3 regions of the Priestia sp. MDV22-iso46 genome follow, and region 1 is predicted to be linked to each of the others. Evidence: riboswitches for the same ligand, from Rfam matches in the RefSeq annotation. Region 1 holds a riboswitch; each other region holds the start of a gene.
What was found. A riboswitch is a leader RNA that binds a small molecule or an ion and turns the genes downstream of it on or off. The one in region 1 is predicted to bind thiamine pyrophosphate.

Region 1 (3,943 bases):
ATCAATTTGATCTAAACAAATAATTTCTAACTCTTTTCTCTGTTTAGCTAGTGCTTGTCCTAAGGCTTTTGCAATATCTTGCTCGCATAAAACAACGAGGCACTTAGCTCTCTTAAAACAAGCAATAAATTCAGCGCTTATTACTTTTGCTAATTCTTGCAGCATCTTATAGCTGCAGTAAGGAAAATGAGATAAAGCAATAGCAACGGGAGGATCTTCTGCACTGAAAATAGTTGAAGCCTGCATACATGACGCTCGAGCTCTTTCTTGAAACAGCTGCGGATTCCACTCCTCCTCTGGCTGTACGGGTATTTCTATAATCGGAATGTTTTTCAGCGGCAGTTTTTTAGACTTAATGTATACGGTTGATCCGCTAACTTCTGTATTTTGCATACCAGCTCCAATGACAGTAGCGCGCGTTGTCTCAGCGGCTTGAGATACTTGGATGGATTGAAAATGATATGCTAGAAGCGGACCAACGTCCCCGTGTATGGCCACTTCCTTCACTGTTTTTGGCTTTTGCTTCTCCATCATTGCTCCTACTCCTCCTGAAACCATGATCGTTTCAGGAGGTATAGAAGATCTTGTATGAGGAGAAACGAGCAGCGAGGAATTTTGATTCAGCGCTTTTACATAATTCACGGTTTCTTCAGCTAGTAATTGACAGATAGACGAGAGCTTTTCAAATGTTGCTTTTTCACCTTCTCGCAGTGTTAAAGAATTATTTTTCAAAAATTCAGTTAAATGAGACGAAACGTAGGTAACAAGACCGTCTTCATTTAGTCGAATTAATCTCCCGCCTACATGCAGTGTAAACGTTTCTATCACTTTTCCATTTTGACATAAAGCGATGTTAGCAGTGCCTCCTCCTACATCAATATTGGCAATTACTGCATTTGTTTCAGCAGAACGTTCGATTGCTCCTGATCCTTTTGCTGCTAATATTCCTTCCAAGTCAGCGCCGGCTGTTGCAACAACAAAACCCCCAGCATGTTCGGCTAGATAGTGAACGATACTTTCTGCATTTTGCTTTCTAGCCGTTTCTCCTGTAATGATTACAGCGCCCGCCTCCACTTGATCTAAGGAGATTCCTGCATTCTTATACTCTTGTTCTAGTAGTACCGTTAATCTTTGAACATCGATTTCAACATCGTTTAGCATAGGGGTGGTATAGATAGAACTTGCATACGTTACGCGACGATCAATAATTTGACAGCCTGGCAGCGTAAACTGATTTTGTTGATTTGCTATTAGCAGCTTGCTTACAATCAGTTTTGTTGTGCTTGTTCCAATATCTAAACCTATGCTCGTGATCCATTTCTGTAGCATGCTATCAATCCCTTATCTCGTTTGAATATGGTGATTATCATAAAACAGTTTTTTGAATATTTCACTAACTATGTTATCAAACCTGACACACTTTTGTGTAAACAAAGGTGACAAATGACAAAAAGACTAAATCTTGGTAGATTTAGTCTTTTTTATTATGAGTGTGATTTAGTTACAATCATTCTTGATGCGGATGGAATTAATAGTGAAAGAATGACTAAGCAGGCAATTAGTGACCCTACCATTGAAATCCCGTTCATTGAAAAAGAATACCACAGAGCGGACATGCCCTTTGGCGCGTATGATCCCCAGAAAATAATACCCGCAATAAAGTGCCAGAAATACCGTGCGAAGCTGCCGATAACAAGGGATAAAACAATCAAAACAAAAGCTTTTGATCTGTTATTGTTAGCTAAATTTGTTTTAATAGATTGCGAAAAAACACCTCCAAAACCTATAAAAGCAAAAGCCACAATATATTCAATAAACGTTTGCAGCGCTGTTAAAATATAAGCCGTTCCTGTTGCCAACTGCAACAGCCCCCATAATAGACCAGATAGAGCCCCGCCTTTTACTCCCCAGCGAAAGCACATAATAAAAATGGGCACCATGGAGAACGAAATACTCACAGCCGTTGCAATCTTAATGGAAGGCAAAAGATCAAGTAGAAGTGCTAATGCTGCAAAAATAGCTATTTCAATTTTAGCCTGTAAGGGTAATGCTTTATTCACGTTTCTCACTCCTGTTTTTGAATCATTCATATCAAACGGTTTACACAGGAGTAAGCAAATATATGCTACTATTCCCACATTCCTACGCTAGCGTTAACTAACAGGTTCGAAGGGTCTGAACAATTTGTTCACTCTCAGCACGGCGGCTCCCCCTGTGGTACGTTCGGATATTTATGTAGTATTATGACAACATTTATTATACCATATGTAACAAAATAGATTCGAGAGATTTCAAAGATGTTTCTATTTTCTGAATCTATTTTTTATAATGACAATCGTTTTAGTATTTGATATACTTCTTTTATGTCAAATGAATATAAAAAACCCTCATCCTAATCGATGAGGTAGAGGTCGCAGTTTTTAATAGTAAAGCAACGGAAATGCAGAGAACATTGAGGATGTTGCTTGAAAGGAAAAATTGCCGAAGTTTAGATCACTTCTCTGTTGATTTAAGCTGGGGCTGTCTCCGAACAGGAACAGAACTGTCACATCATGCAAGTGATGTGAAGAGCTATCTTCACGGAAGGTTGACGCGGTTTTCAGATTTAAAAGCGCGCACATATACTGCGGGCTTTTTTTATGTTATCCCGTCTCTTTCCGTACATTCGAAAGGAGTATTTATCTATGCAAGAGCAGCAAGAATTAAAACGTGGGTTGAAATCTCGCCACTTAACGATGATTTCATTAGGAGGAGCCATCGGAACCGGCTTATTCCTAGCAAGTGGTGGAGCAATTCACACAGCAGGACCTGGGGGAGCGCTTTTAGCTTACGCTATTATTGGTGTCATGGTTTACTTTTTGATGACCAGCCTGGCGGAGCTCGCAGCTTATATGCCTGAAGCTGGTTCGTTTAGTACGTATGCGTCTCGGTTTGTAGATCCATCCTTTGGTTTCGCTCTCGGCTGGAACTATTGGTATAACTGGGCTATTACAATTGCAGCTGAATTATCTGCTGGAGCCCTTATTATGAAATTTTGGTTCCCAAACTCTTCTTCTATTTTATGGAGTGCCCTGTTTTTATTAATTATGTTTGGGCTTAACTACCTTTCTGTAAAAGGATTTGGCGAATCTGAATTTTGGTTTTCATTAATTAAAGTAGTAACGGTTATCATCTTTTTAGTTATTGGTATTATGATGATTTTTGGTATCTTTAACAATGAAGCACCAGGTTTTAAAAACTTCACGCTTGGTGATGGACCCATTCACGGTGGATTCTTTACTGTCTTAGGTATTTTTATGGCTGCTGGTTTTTCATTCCAAGGAACAGAGTTGCTTGGAGTCGCAGCTGGAGAAAGTGAAGATCCGGAAAAAACGGTTCCTCGCGCAGTTAAACAAGTCTTCTGGCGCATCTTGTTATTTTATATTTTAGCTATTTTTGTTATTGGGATGCTTATTCCATACACAGCGGATTCATTAGCAAGTGATGATGTGCGGGTCAGTCCGTTTACTCTAATATTCGAACGAGCAGGTCTGGCGTTTGCAGCATCAGCTATCAATGCCGTTATTTTAACAGCCGTTTTATCTGCTGGTAACTCAGGTATGTATGCTTCTACGCGTATGCTGTGGAACTTAGCGAAAGATGGAAAAGCACCGAGGTTCTTAGCAAAAGTAAATAAACGAGGCGTTCCGGTTAATGCTTTGATCGCAACGGCACTTGTCGGTACACTTGCATTTGGTGCTTCATTTTTTGGAGACGGTGCGGTATACACGTGGTTACTTAACGCTTCTGGTATGTCTGGTTTTATTGCTTGGTTAGGAATTGCAATCAGCCACTATCGTTTTAGAAGAGCATTTGTTGCCCAAGGTCATGATTTGAGTGAACTTCCATATCATGCAAAACTTTTCCCGTTTGGCCCTATCTTTGCCTTTATTTTATGTGCCGT
Region 2 (3,943 bases), on a different contig from region 1:
ATGATAAAACGCATGTTCAACGGATTAATAATACCTTGACCTGAACCGATAGGCGAAGCTCCTGGCATAATGGCATGTACGCCTAACTCCTCTAAACGATGCGCAAGTAAAACATCATCTGATGTGTAAGGTAAAACGGTAAAGCCCTCTTTTAACAGTTCTTCACTGGCTTTTAATGTTTCAACTGGATCAGGAAGCAGCGTTTTATCACATCCAATTACTTCTACTTTCACCATGTCACAAAGTCCAGAAGCCTTTGCTAATTTAGCAATACGTACGGCCTCTTCTGCATTTTTTGCTCCAGCAGTGTTAGGCAAAAGAGTGAAACGCTTCACATCAAGCGCTTCTAATAAATTAGGCTGATTTTGATCAAAAATATCCATTCGTCTCACAGCAAATGTTAAAATTTCTGTTTCTGACTCTTCTACCGCTTGACGCTGAGTCGTAAAGTCCGGAAATTTCCCTGTTCCTAATAGTAAACGTGAATTAAATGTATATTGTCCAATTTTTAACATACTCTTCATCCTCCTCCGACAAATGAAACAACTTCTAATATATCGCCATCTTCTAAGCATGCATCGCTATGTTCTTCTTTTTGCAAAATGTTCTTGTTTAGCTCAACAATTACCACTCGTTCATGCAGGTTCTGAGCCTGCAACAAGTGCTCGACCGTTTCAATTTCATCTCCAAAAGTAACGGTCTTACCATTAATGATTAGATTCAATGAACTCCCTCCATTACTCTTGTTAGCTGAAATGATGTAAAAAATGAATGATTCGGCTTTTTCCCTAACAAAGCATCAGCCATAATTTTTCCAGTTGCAGCACTTAATAAAATACCGTTTCGGTAGTGGCCAAACGCCATGTGTAGATTCGCTATTTCAGGATGCTCTCCTAAATAAGGCCAGCCATCATTTGTTTGCGGACGAAGACCAGCCCATGCTTTTTCAAATGTGGCTTCTTTAATAGCCGGCAGAAGCGCAGAAGCTTTATTCAGCAAAAATTGAATACCTTGTGCAGAAACCGTCTTGGTAAAATCATGCTGTAGCTTAGTTGCCCCGATTACGATTCTTCCACCAGTCTTAGGCACTAAGTAAAAACCTTCATCTAAAAAAATCGTTTTAGAAAGCAGCGGCTTATGACTTTGAAGAGCAAGACATTCCCCTTTTACGGGAAACACCTGACCTACATGTTCAGAAGAAATAAAGCGTTTAGCCCATGAGCCTGCTGCAATAACTACTTTTTCTCCATAAAAAGAGCCTTTGGACGTCTGTACACCTTTTACTGTTTCATTTTCCATAATAAGAGAATGAACGTCACAGTATTCGAATACATCTGCTCCGTGATACAAGGCTCCATGAGCAAGAGCTTGCGTTAACTTAGCCGGAGCTAGCTGGCCGTCTCCCGGTATTGTAATGGCTCCGTATATGTCTGGAGAGAGCCCGGGTTCTAACAAACGCGCTTCTTTTACATCGATCCATCTTACATGTTCATCCCACCGGTGGTGCTGAGCGGCTTTTTTCTTTAATACGTGTGCATCTTCTTCTGTTACAGCGACTTTTAATAAGCCTTTTTGAATGAGCTCTACATCGATGGCCGTTTTTTCTTTTAGTTCCTTCACCAGTTCAGGAAACATGCTTCTGCTCTTAATAGCAAGGTCTAAAAGAGGACCTTCTTCATCAATTTCAGCTTGAGCACCTAAAATACCAGCGGCTGCACTTGAAGCTTCACAACCAATTTGATTGCGTTCAAGAATAGCTACTGACGCTCCTTGTTTTGACAAATGATAAGCGATAGAAGAGCTGATTATACCTCCTCCGATTAACAGTACATCATAATGCTGCTTCATTTTCTCCACCTCCAGATGTCCATATATGAGAATATTGTTTAATCGCTTTGAGGGGATCTTGCGCAAGCATGACACCAGACATCACAGCTATACCGTGTGCTCCTGTTTGAAGCACCTCTTTGGCATTTACAGGTGTAATTCCTCCAATGGCAATAACCGGTATCTGCACAGCGTCTACTACTTCTTTTAGTGCTGCTATCCCTCGACTTTTTAATCCTTTTTTTGAATGTGTTGAATAAATATGTCCGTATAGAATGTAGTGAGCACCATCTTTTTCAGCTTCTAAAGCCTCTTCCACAGAGTGAACTGATTTTCCGACAATAAGAGAAGGAAATGCGTCTATAACAACCGAAACGTCTAAACTATGATAGGCAAGCTGTACGCCTTTTGCTTTTAAAGCATGCGCTACATCAACTCGGTCATTCAAAATAATTTTAGAGCGACAAAATGGCAGGCTTTCTAGTAAACATTGAATCTGCTTTGCCGTTTTCTCTTTTTCTCTAATATGAACGGCGCCCGCAAAAGGCGCGATAGCCGTTAAAATTTTTTGAAGCTCTTCGATTGGCTGCTTATCTGTTGTAATGACATGAAATTTAGGAATATCCACATGATCGAAACCTTTCTATTCAGAATAAAGAGAAATTTCAATCACCTCATCTTGTGTAGAGGGTTTTATTACATACAAAAAACCACTCTACAACGTAGAGTGGTTAGCATGCATCGTTATGTAAACATGATCACCACTTCCCTACGCTGGTCCAAACCAGATCAGGTTCAAAGGGTCCGAAATACATTCGTCTCAGCTTCAAAAAGCTCCCCTAGTGATTGCTATTTATTGATTTTGTTTTCGCACTTAAAATTATAACACAACTAGATGTAAATACAATATCTCTTTATGCTCTTACGGCTCTCTTCCTTTTATAGATGTATCTTTTAAGCTTCTTTAGTAAGTAAGAGGCCCGGCGCACCGCATCATTCTGCTTTTTATATGGTTAGTAATCGGTATAGTCGTCAAATTCTTCTTTGTCTTTTTCCTTTTTCCGATCCCATATAAACAGCAGGAGTAACATAATAAAAGTTAGAATATAAAAACCGTAAAAAATAAATGCCGCGACAACATTTATAAATAAAAATAAAAAACCGATGATCTGACCTGCAACAGCTACAATCAACAAAATGTATTTCCAAACTTCTGCTTTTCTATCCATTCTCTACTTCTCCGTCTTTTTGTTTTTCCCTACTAGAAACGTTCTCTTTACTTAAATAAAAACGTTCCTGCCAGTAAACCGACTGTAAATAAACCAACTGTTCCAAATGCTGAAATCCCCACATACGCCAACATTTTTCGATAAGATTTTTCTCGAATTAACTGTACGGTTTCCACACTGAACGTTGAAAAAGTGGTAAAGGCACCAAAAAACCCAATGCCAATCATTAAAAATATTGAATCATCATAAGCATGACTCGGAACCTTTCCATAATAACTACCGTAAAAAAGACCAAGGCCAAACGCACCGAGCAAGTTTACAAACAGCATTGATACTGGAAAAGGAGGGTTTGAAACTATTTTTGTAACTTTTAAACCCAAAAGATAACGGCATATCCCTCCAGCTGCCCCGCCAAGTGCCAAGCTCACTATGCTCATTTACTTCACCTCATGTACTTTCACTAAATTTCCCCCTGCCGCTTCACCGCATAGATAGCCTGCTAAAGCAAGAAGGATTCCACCTACTAAAGAGACAATTACATAAATGGCTCCCCAAAATAAATGGTGCTGAGTGAGAGAAATGACGTCTCCTGCAAACGTTGAATACGTTGTAAAACCACCGCACACGCCAACTCCTAGTCCAAGCTTTATCCATTCTTTTGGCTTTTTCCACACAAAAAATCCTGTTAATAGGCCTAGTATGAAGCTTCCTAATAGGTTTTCAATTACCGTTCCTATTGGATAGCCCGTGTATAATAAGGAAAGATTCAGCAAATAACGTGCATATGTACCAGCGATAGCACCAAAGGCAATTGAGATTAAGTTTATGGCTTTCATCATATCGCTCCGTTTCATAAATTCTTCTTTAAGTGTACCATAAGGAATTTA
Region 3 (3,943 bases), 1.7 Mb from region 1:
AGACGTTTTTCGTAAGACTGTCCGTTAATCATGATATCGCCTTCACTCTGCTGTTCAAGACCTGTAATGAGACGAAACAACGTACTTTTTCCAGATCCGCTTGCTCCAACGATACTTACAAACTCGCCTTCTTTCACGTCTAAATTTAATGATTTTAAAATCGCTTGATCACCGTTTTTGTACGTAAAACTTACGTTTTGAAAAGATAACACAGACTTATTCATAAATTGGCCACATCGCTTCGTTATAAGCCATATCCCAGAACATATACTCAAAACGCGTTGTGTTTAAGAAAATTTCTTCGAGCTTTTCTAACTCCGCTTCTGATTTGTCTTCAGTAAGTGAGTCAAATAAGTTGATACACCACGTCGCTAGTTCTCCAAATTCTTCTGAGCTGTACATTTCAATCCACTCACGATAAAACTCATTGTTAGCTCCAGGCTTTTCACTGAGTTCTTTTCCTATTTCCCAGTAGCTCCACATACAAGGCAAAAGAGCCGCCACTAATTCAGCCAATGTTCCGCTTTGACCAACGTGCAGCATATAGTGTGTGTATGCAAGCGTTGTAGGAGATGGCTGCGCTTTTTCTAATTCTTTTTCGCTGATTTCAAATTTCTTGGCATACTCACGGTGCAGGCTCATTTCTTCGTTTAATGTAGAATCTAAAAGTGCAGCAAATTTCCCCATCGTTTGAACATCGGTAGCTTTCATGGCTCCAATCGCAAATAATTTAGCATAATCAATTAAGTAAAGATAATCTTGAATCATATAAAAGCGAAACTTCTCCTTTTCAAGCGTTCCGTCTCCCATCCCCTCTACAAAGGGATGATTATGATTTTGGCGCCAAATCGGCTGCAGCTTTTCATATAATCGTTCACTAAATTTCATGATGATCACTCCTTATGCGTATGCAGCCACGTATAAATGAACTGCACCATCACTTTTGTATATTGAATAAGCTGATTGATATCTAATTGTTCGTTCACAGCATGTGCATTTGCTAAATTCCCAGGACCGTAAATAGCTGCTGGAATACCCGCATCAGCTAGCCAACCGCCATCTGTTACGCTAGTTGACACATCAATTGGAGGCTTTTTCCCTTCAATTTGTTCGTGAGTATGTGCAAGCAGCTGCACTCCTGCATGACCTTCATCAATTTCTAATGACGGAAAGATTTCTCCTCTGTCTTCAATCATTGATGTGCCTCCCCATTCAAAGGTTGGCAGATTATCTTTTAACCATGGATCTGCTTTTGCAATAGCTAAAATGTATTCTTCCACTTCTTTTGATACTTGGTCGTATGATTCATTAGGATAATAGTGAACGGTGATCCACAGCCTGCATTCATCTGCAATAAACGCAGCATGCCTTCCGCCTTCGATTACTGCTGGGTTAATCGTGTTTGTTCCTGGCAAAAATCCTGGATAGCTCTTTGTAACAGCCCAGTGGCGCTCCAATTCTTGTAGCCCTCCGATCACTTTTGCCATCTTTTCGATAGCGCTCGCAGCTAACAGCCCTCCTCCAGCATGAATCATGCTTCGGCGTGTACCGTCATGATAGGTTTTGCTGCTTTTTATCGTAATCCATCCTGTGATTACTCCGCCTTGACCTTGAATATGTAAATCACTCGTATCGGCTACAAGCGCAAAGTCAGCTGTATATCCTTTCTGACAGCATTGCAGCGTACCTGCTTCTCCCACTTCTTCTCCTACAACGGATTCAAAAATCAAGTCTCCCGGCAGTTCAATTTCTGCTTCCGTTAAAAGCTGCACTGCAAATAATGCTCCTGCCAAGCCGCCTTTCATATCAGCAACTCCGCGTCCGATTATCATATTGTCTTTTACCACAGCTTCAAACGGATTTGTCTCCCACTTTTCATTTTCTTGTACCTCAGCAACATCCATATGCCCGTTAATAATCAAGCTTTGATAGTCAGCTGATTTTTGTCCTTTTAACGTACCTACTACGATGGGATCGTTGGAATATAAGTCCCACATATCGATGGAAAAACCGCAGTTTTTAAGGAAATCCGCTACGTATAGCTGCGCTTCATGAGAATTTCGTGCAGGAGGCGCCGGCGTTTTATATGAAACAAGCGTTGTTAATAACTGGATTAGCTCCCCTTTGCGCTCCTCTACCTGTTTGACAAGCAAATCAATTGTTTCTTCCATGTATGACACCTTCCTTTATGCATAAAAAAACACTTCTTTCGCAGGAAAGAAGTGTTTTTGTTTATATACACAAAATTATTATAACGAGTTCGTAAGGAAATCCCATACAAAACATCCATTACAATACCTCTTTCCTACGCTAGTATTACCTAGTTCAGGTTATAAGGGTTAAGACTTCTCGTCTCTCTCAGCTTCGAAAGCACCCCTAGTGGTGTTGTATCTCTATGAAATTAAACTATTATCATATGTTTACCTTTAATAGTTTTATCATAGTAAAGCGGTTTATTCAATAGAAAGGTTCATGATTCAGCAATGAAAATAGTTTCCTTTTTAGTAAAATAAAAAGCACACACCTTTTTTAAGCAGTGTGTGCTCTTTACTTTTATAAGCTTACTAGTTAGCTATCGGCTTTTTTAAAAATACACGATTTTTCCATTTAGACAGTGACAAGCTCAAGTTTTCGCCCCGGTCTCACTAATGAAAGTAGCTCATGATCTTCCTCTATCACATACCCAATCACGTTAACATTAGCACTTGCAGGCAAATTCGTTTTAGCTATTTGAACCTCTCCTCTGTAGCGTCCGTAGCCATCATTGTCCATTGTAATTGCTCCGATTCTGCGTTCTACTGTACGAAATGGCGGCACTGGTTTTACAGATCGAGTATCAACCAACCGCAGAACGTCTCTTGATACATCCGGACGCACGCTGTACGTTCCCTCTATATGAAGTGAACGAATGCGCAGCGGAATAATGCGGTTTTCTTGATATCGAACTAAACGCTTTAATAAACTTGAACCGGCGTATGGATCTCCAATATAAACCTCCGTTACTCCGCATCCGTATAAATCTACTGCAGAGGTAAAAGGACATCTATTACGGTCTTTTTCTCTAGTAGGAAGACCTTGATAAACAGGGCCTCTTTTTTCACCTTCTCCAGGAATATAAGCGCAGACTGGGATACGAAGTTCATTAAATAAATCTGTCTGCTGGTGAAAAAACGTTTCTTCAAGTCCTGTTTCAGGCCGCGGATAAAAATTATGCCATGCAAGCAGCTGATGATGATGAAGGCCTGCAGATAACAGCGATTCTATTTCTTGTTTGGATAACGTACTTGCATTAACAGCAATATAAAATTCATTCGCAAGCGAAAGAGTTTCTTTTACACTAAAGCCATCGTCTAGTCTAATACCCGATACGCCAAGTGAAGATAGCGTCATAAGGCTTTCAATATCTAAATGAACCGGCGTATGCTTGGATACGTCTGCATACACGCTTATTCCACAATCTCTAGCCACATGAAGCAATTCTTTTGCCCGTTCAGCCAAATCTCCTTTTTCTTCTGGAATGTGAAGCGAAGTGAATGCGCGTGTAACTCCGCATTCACTCGCTTCTATTAATCTTTTTTTGGCATCACTATCATTTAAATAAAACGAAATACCGATCATTCAAACTCCCTCGCCATTTCATCGTTAAATCCAAAGAAATAGGTACAAATAAACCCTGCTGCATAAGCAATAACTAATCCAAGTAAATAAAGAAGAATTTGATGCACATGAACTAAAAACGTAAGCGGCAAACCGGATACCCCCACTGCTACAGTTGCAATATGGAAGTGCGCCTGAAACGCTCCTCCGATTCCGGCTCCAAGACAAGCGGTTAAAAATGGGCGCCCTAAAGGAAGCGTGACTCCAAAAATAAGCGGCTCTCCGATTCCCAGCAGACCTGAAGGAAGTGCCCCTCCAATTGCTCGCTTTAAACGTTTTTTCTTTG

Region 2: it holds a riboswitch for thiamine pyrophosphate, as region 1 does, so the genes downstream of both, AC4NPH_RS26175 (thiamine phosphate synthase) here and thiT (energy-coupled thiamine transporter ThiT) in region 1, are expected to answer to the same signal.
Region 3: it holds a riboswitch for thiamine pyrophosphate, as region 1 does, so the genes downstream of both, AC4NPH_RS10565 (acetylornithine deacetylase) here and thiT (energy-coupled thiamine transporter ThiT) in region 1, are expected to answer to the same signal.

What each region holds. Positions count from the first base shown of each region.
Region 1 covers NZ_JBZVWT010000001.1:414,853-418,795, reverse strand. Annotated here, with positions in the region: gene AC4NPH_RS02205 (ethanolamine ammonia-lyase reactivating factor EutA) at 1-1,329, opposite strand, end outside; gene thiT (energy-coupled thiamine transporter ThiT) at 1,485-2,090, opposite strand; TPP riboswitch at 2,123-2,223, opposite strand; lysine riboswitch at 2,398-2,582, shown strand; gene AC4NPH_RS02195 (amino acid permease) at 2,685-3,943, shown strand, end outside.
Region 2 covers NZ_JBZVWT010000009.1:61,271-65,213, forward strand. Annotated here, with positions in the region: gene AC4NPH_RS26160 (thiazole synthase) at 1-515, opposite strand, end outside; gene thiS (sulfur carrier protein ThiS) at 521-724, opposite strand; gene thiO (glycine oxidase ThiO) at 721-1,848, opposite strand; gene AC4NPH_RS26175 (thiamine phosphate synthase) at 1,832-2,455, opposite strand; TPP riboswitch at 2,577-2,678, opposite strand; gene AC4NPH_RS26180 (hypothetical protein) at 2,841-3,056, opposite strand; gene crcB (fluoride efflux transporter CrcB) at 3,104-3,493, opposite strand; gene AC4NPH_RS26190 (fluoride efflux transporter FluC) at 3,494-3,910, opposite strand.
Region 3 covers NZ_JBZVWT010000001.1:2,077,664-2,081,606, forward strand. Annotated here, with positions in the region: gene AC4NPH_RS10555 (ABC transporter ATP-binding protein) at 1-224, opposite strand, end outside; gene tenA (thiaminase II) at 217-888, opposite strand; gene AC4NPH_RS10565 (acetylornithine deacetylase) at 894-2,171, opposite strand; TPP riboswitch at 2,286-2,388, opposite strand; gene AC4NPH_RS10570 (MupG family TIM beta-alpha barrel fold protein) at 2,608-3,618, opposite strand; gene AC4NPH_RS10575 (PTS transporter subunit EIIC) at 3,615-3,943, opposite strand, start outside.